DNA from 2 places in the Companilactobacillus sp. HBUAS59699 genome. Region 2 is predicted to be linked to the other one. Evidence: a T-box and tRNA genes for the amino acid it is inferred to sense, from the RefSeq annotation. Region 2 holds a T-box; the other holds one or more tRNA genes.

Region 1 (3,431 bases), on a different contig from region 2:
TATTCCAGTGATTGCTATTCTAGGCAGTGTTGGACTGTATAGTACTGTTAAATTTTTAAGTCAAAAATGGAGGGGGAATAACTCGCACAATGTTTAAATTAAGTATTGTTGTGCCTTGCTACAATGAAGAAGAGGTGCTCCATGAGACTACTAAAGAATTGACAAGAATAGTTACTAATTTGATCAAGTCTGAGAAGATTTCAACTACTAGTAAGATAGTTTTTGTGGATGACGGTAGTAAGGATCAAACTTGGAATCTGATCGATCAATTTTCCAAAGAAAATGAGATAGTCAGTGGGGTGAAGTTGAGCCGTAACTTTGGTCACCAAGGCGCTCTGTTAGCTGGAGTAACTGCTGCTTCAAAAGATTCTGACGCTGTGGTAACGATCGATGCGGATCTGCAAGATGACGTTAACGCCATTCCCAAGATGGTAGATTCATTTATTGGCGGTTCAGAAGTTGTCTACGGAGTTCGAAACAATCGTGATACTGACAGTTCCTTTAAGCGTAATACGGCTGAGATGTTCTATAAGTTCATGGGCTGGTTAGGGGTAAAATTAGTACCTGACTCAGCTGATTTTCGATTAATGAGCAAGCGCGCCTGTGAAGTATTGTTGAGCTATAAAGAGACCAATTTGTTTTTGCGTGGGATCGTCCCACTAGTTGGTTTCAAATCTGACAAAGTGTATTATGCTAGAAAAGAGCGCTTCGCTGGAGAATCTAAGTATCCATTACGTAAGATGATCAGATTTGCCATGGACGGAATAACTTCATTCTCGATCGTTCCGATCAAAATGATCATGGGACTGGGATTTCTTATTGTATTGATCAGTATCCTTTTGCTGATTTATACTATTATACAAAAGGTCAATGGACGCGTTGTATCCGGCTGGTCATCGATGATGGTCTCGATTTGGGCTCTTGGCGGGGTTCAACTGATCTGTATCAGTGTTATCGGTGAGTATGTTGGTAAGATATTCAACGAAGTCAAGCATCGCCCTAGATTTACTATTGAACGTGATATTTATACTGAAAAAACCTTAAAAGAAGAGGAAAAATAATTATGAATCAAACACAAAAGAAAGCAATGATCTACGGTAATTTAATTAACAATTCTGTTCAAATTATTCAAGATGAACAAGATAAGTTAAATCCCGAGTTTGAAAAGTTACGTAAGGCATTGGATCGTGATCAAGTAGAAAAGATCGATTCTGTTGAATACACAAAAATCATGCATGATTTCAAGTCTGGCACTGATACTTACGCTGATATCCTTGGTAAGTTGGAGAAGGCAAAGGCACCAGCAAGATTCATGGGTACACACATGTCTCTAGTGAACTCATTTAAGAAGTACGTTGCTGCTTGTCAAGAGATGACTGACAGTATCAACGAAGATCAAACAATCGATCGTAAGAAGTTTAATGAAGCTGAACAAGTTCAAGATGAGAATATGGACAAGTTCTCCAAATACATTCAAAAGATGACACAAATTTAATGACAGATGAAGAATTAACTGAACTTATCAAAAAGGTTTCCCAAGAAAATTTTGGGAAGCCTTTTGTTCACCAAGCCTTTTTTAATAAGAGATTACGGACTACCGGTGGGAGATTCCACTTACGTGATCGTCATATCGATATCAATCCCAAAATGTATCAGATCTATGGAATGGATACGCTAGTGGGAATCATTAAACATGAGCTGTGTCATTATCACTTGTACAATTCAGGTCTGCCCTCACAGCACAAGGATCATGAGTTCAAAGTATTACTGAAACAAGTCGGTGGCTTGCGATATGCGCCACCAGTTAGTACTAACAATAAACATCGGACGGTTCACGTATATGAATGTACCAAGTGTCATACGATTTATCATAGAGTTCGCAAAATAAACACTAGTCGTTATGTCTGTGGAAAATGCCGGGGAAAGTTGAAATTCATAAAAAATATTAATATCTAAGTAATATTTATTGAACATCTACTTGTAATTGAATTTAATGAATTGTAAAATATTACTTGTACGTCAGGAATGCGGGTATGGCGGAATTGGCAGACGCGCAAGACTAAGGATCTTGTGGAGAATTATCTCCGTGGAAGTTCGAATCTTCTTACCCGCATAAATGCAAAAAATAGAAATGCTAATCAGCATTTCTATTTTTTTTGTTCTTTGAAAAGTAAAGTATTTTGATCAGACAATCTTAGAGAGTAATTTAAAAACTCAATTATAAGTTAATTTGTAATTACAATTGGAGTACAAAATGTACAATAATTATAATTTTAAAAATAAAATTTAATTTATTGTATGCAAATGTTTTGTATTTTGATATTAATAACGATAAACTCAGCTGTAATCTAAGATAAAGGAAGACGAAAAAATGAAAAAGAAAACTATTCTTTGTATGATAGTATCTTTGATTCTTCTAGGATTTTCTTCATTTGATTACAGCACGGCAAAGGCGGAATCAGTAACTCAATCAGGATATTATGCCGATATCACGGCTGATCCAGCTCAATTGTACAGTTCAACCGGAAGTAGTCTAGGTAAGTCTTTGCCTTATAAGAGTAACTGGAAGGTCGGAAAAATCTTAGATGAAACTAACGGTACAGAGTTATATCGTGTCGGTTCAGATGAATATTTAAATTCAAAACAGTGTTATTTATATCAAAAACGAGTAGAAGTCATTGAAGTATCAGATTCTAGCGGGGAAGTTCCGGTTTACAATCACAACTTTGATGAGAGTACTGAAGTGGCACTCAAATCAAATACTTATTGGTATTCTGATACAGTGATCTATAATTCATCAGGTATGCCATTCGCTAGAGTTGCGACTGATGAATACGTTCCATTTTATGAAGTTACCTCAGAGAGTTTTACACAAGCCTTTTAGAGCAAAAAAATAGCGCAGTAGGTTTTTCCTACTGTGCCATTTTTCGCTTTAGACCAGGTAATTTTCTTCGAGATACCTCACAACTGGAGCCATCGTTAAAGTAAATCATTTTATTCAATGAGTCGATAGAATGAATATTGTCTAGATTTACTAGGATACTCTTGTGTGCACGATATAAGTTGGAAAATTCTTCTTCAATTGAATTTAGATTACCACGAAATTCGGTGATCTCAGTCAAACTGTGAAGAAAGACTTTGTGCGAACTCGATGATGTTTCCAGATAATTTATATCTTTGACGTCGATGGTATAGTCTCTAGATCCAAGACTATAGTGGAACATCTTTTTACGTTGGGATTTTAATTCATGCAGTCGTTCAAAGGTCAGATCCAGATCTTTGTACAATGACTCATTCATTGATTTGATGCCGTCTTCTTTTCTAATGTAGTCGAGAGGTTCGATTTTTCGCTTAAACGTTAAATAAGCCAGTTCTTCATGCGTTGTAACAAAAACAATTTTTGCCGTGGCGTCATTTTTACGGATCTCTTC
Region 2 (3,431 bases):
TAAACATAATGGTGATGAGCAGGACGAGGTCTTTGAACATTTATCTTAATGAGATGATTAGTCAGTGAGATGATGATTTCATTCATCGCAACAAAAAAAGCTGCATAATAATATTTCATTGCAGATAGTATTATTACAGAAATAATAGTTAAAATTGTGATTGTGTTAGTGTTTCCAAAAGAAGTCAAAAAGCGAAATATAGTTAGTGAGAAATCATTGTGATGGTATATTTGGCCTATGACTGCCTGGTCGAATGATTTGATGAAGCTGGTTTGCTTGATAACGCACGTACTCCAGATTATGAAACAAATCAACAGCAAGATATTGCAAAAAGACATTTTTTTAGAAATTTTCATTGTTTTTACTCTCAATTAGTTTAAATTTTGTTTAAGAAATTATATAATATTGTATAAGCTTTTATGTGGGGTAAATGAATATGACTATTACACGTCGTGAACGTATTCGTGAAGAAAATCGTTTGACTAAATTAAATAATAAAAGTATTAAAAGTGCAAATTTACGTAAGAATGTTACTTTCTTAGGTGGTAGTTTAGTCGTTGGAGGAGCTTTTGCTCAACTAGCTGACGTTTCAACTACTGTGCCAGTTTATGCTGAGGCAACTTCTACGAGCACTAGTACAAATGATTCAACTACTAATATAACAGGTATGGTAACACCTCGTGGTGTTGGCGACCAAAACTTCATTAATTATATTGGTAATTCAGCTCGTAAGTTAGCTGACAATAATGATATTTACGCTTCTGTCATGATTGCACAAGCAATGGTAGAAAGTGGCTGGGGTACTAGTGGACTTGCTAGTGCACCTAATTATAATTTGTTTGGTGTTAAGGGTTCATACAATGGTGAATCTGTTAACATGGGAACTCAAGAAGATGACGGAACTGGTAGTTTGTATTCGATCAGTTCTAACTTTAGAAAGTATCCATCTTATAAGGAATCACTAGAAGATTATGTTTCTTTGATCAGAGGTGGAGTTTCAGGCAATCCTGAGATTTACGCTGGAGCATGGAAGAGTAATACAGAATCTTATAAAGATGCTACGGCTTATTTAACAGGTCGTTACGCTACTGACACAACTTATGCTGACAAATTAAATGCCATCATCCAAAAGTACGATTTAACTCGTTTTGATACTGACACAGATTCACAAGATCAAACTTACGTATTTGCATCTGGTGATACATTACAATCAGTTGCCGATAAGTTTAACATGACAGTTGAGACCTTGATGGAACTTAATAACTTGAAGACAAGCAGTTATGTATATCCAGGTAAAACTTTGACTGTTTTGAAGGTCATTGGTAACGATACTAATGATGGTCAACAACCAGTTACGGTAACTAATATGGCCAATATTACTGGTACAACTGATACAAATACGACAACTAATTCTGATGTTTATGGTAATAACCAAGCACCAATTATTGTTCAAGATGAGACTGACGGTGTTAAGAAGTATGATGCATCAAATAGTTCATCCAATGTTGCTGTATCAGTTAAGAATACTTTGAGTACTGGCACAACTGGTGGCTCAAGTTCAAATTCTGATAATAATACTGCAACTACGAATAATGATAATGCTGCTTCAAATGACAACAGTGTAACCGTTCAAGATGGTGATACTATTGATTCGATTGCAGCACAAGCTAATACAACTGCAGATCAGATCAAACAAGATAATAACTTAAATTCCGATTTACTAGTTGTCGGACAGAAGTTAATGGTATAGTATATAACACAACGGAAGTAGTAAGTGAAAGAAGAATTTCAGAAAGTACGTGGTTAATGTGAACGTATAACTTCTTTGACTGAACTCATCCATTTAAGTTTAATCGCTGAACTAATAGTAGGTGATTACGAATAGTCCGCGTTAAGGAATTCGAGAGTCGTTCTTTTTAAGAACGGAACTTAGGTGGTAACGCGATAATTTCGTCCTATGATTAATTTCATAGGGCGATTTTTTATTATCGTGACAAATTATTTGGAGGATACGATATGTACAATCACAATACAGTTGAGAAAAAATGGCAAAAGTATTGGAAAGAGAACAAAACTTTTAAGACTACAACTGACAAGAACAAGAAGAACTATTATGCACTAGATATGTTCCCATACCCATCTGGACAAGGTCTTCACGTTGGACATCCAGAAGGTTATACAGCAACAGATATCTTGGCACGTATGAAACGTGCTCAAGGTTACAATGTTTTACACCCAATGGGATTTGATGCCTTTGGACTTCCTGCCGAACAATATGCAATGGATACTGGCCACAATCCTGCAGATTTCACTGAAAAGAATATCAATAATTTCAAACGTCAAATCAATTCACTTGGTTTTTCATACGATTGGGATCGTGAAGTACAAACTACAGACCCTAAGTTCTACAAGTGGACACAATGGATCTTTGAACAAATGTACAAGAAGGGGTTAGCTTATGAGGCTGAAGTTCCTGTTAACTGGAGTCCAGATCTTGGTACAGTTGTCGCTAATGAGGAAGTTATCGATGGTAAGACTGAACGTGGTGGTTTCCCAGTAGTTAGAAAACCAATGCGTCAATGGATGCTAAAGATCACAGCCTACGCTGACCGATTACTCGATGACCTTGATTTGATCGACTGGCCTGAAAATATCAAAGAGATGCAACGTAATTGGATCGGTCGTTCGATCGGTGCTCATATTGATTTTCCAATTGATGGTTACGATGATAAGAAGATCACGGTCTTCACAACTCGTGCAGATACTGTCTTTGGTGTTTCATACGTTGTTTTGGCACCTGAAAATGATCTTGTTGATATTATTACTACTGATGAACAACGTGATGCGGTTAAAGCTTATCAAGAAGAAGCAGCTCGTAAGTCTGACCTTGATAGAACTGATTTGAATCACGATAAGACTGGTACATTCACTGGTGCTTATGCAATTAACCCAGTAAACGGTGAAAAAGTTCAAATCTGGATTTCAGACTATGTCCTAGCTACTTATGGTACAGGTGCAGTTATGGCTGTTCCGGCTCACGATGAACGTGACTATGCTTTCGCTACTAAGTTTCACTTGCCAATCAAACAAGTTGTTGAAGGTGGCGATATTACTAAAGCAGCCTTTGGTGGTGATGGAGCACATATCAACTCTGACTTCTTGGATGGCCTTCACCAAAAAGAAGCTATTGATAAGATGATCGAATACCTTGAAGACAAAGGCTACGGTAAGAAGTTTGTTAATTACAAACTACGTGACTGGTTGTTCTCACGTCAAAGATACTGGGGTGAACCAATTCCTGTTATTCATTGGGAAGATGGTGAAACAACTTTGGTACCAGAAGATGAATTACCATTAAGATTACCTGCTGAAGCAGATATCAAACCATCTGGTACTGGTGAATCACCACTTGCTAACTTAACGGATTGGGT

What was found. A T-box is a leader RNA that pairs with one kind of tRNA and senses whether it is charged. The one in region 2 lies ahead of leuS (leucine--tRNA ligase), so its partner is inferred to be a tRNA-Leu.
Region 1: it encodes a tRNA-Leu, which carries the amino acid that the T-box ahead of leuS (leucine--tRNA ligase) is inferred to sense. The anticodon was not compared.

Annotation. Positions count from the first base shown of each region.
Region 1 is NZ_JAYKTV010000003.1:344,725-348,155, forward strand. Features, by position in the region: gene U8519_RS08125 (ArnT family glycosyltransferase) at 1-97, shown strand, start outside; gene U8519_RS08130 (glycosyltransferase family 2 protein) at 90-1,061, shown strand; gene U8519_RS08135 (hypothetical protein) at 1,064-1,495, shown strand; gene U8519_RS08140 (SprT family protein) at 1,495-1,956, shown strand; tRNA gene U8519_RS08145 (tRNA-Leu) at 2,028-2,113, shown strand; gene U8519_RS08150 (hypothetical protein) at 2,372-2,884, shown strand; gene U8519_RS08155 (LytR/AlgR family response regulator transcription factor) at 2,913-3,431, opposite strand, start outside.
Region 2 is NZ_JAYKTV010000001.1:31,159-34,589, forward strand. Features, by position in the region: gene U8519_RS00165 (phosphatase PAP2 family protein) at 1-119, opposite strand, end outside; gene U8519_RS00170 (glucosaminidase domain-containing protein) at 437-1,750, shown strand; T-box leader at 1,753-1,961, shown strand; gene leuS (leucine--tRNA ligase) at 2,017-3,431, shown strand, end outside.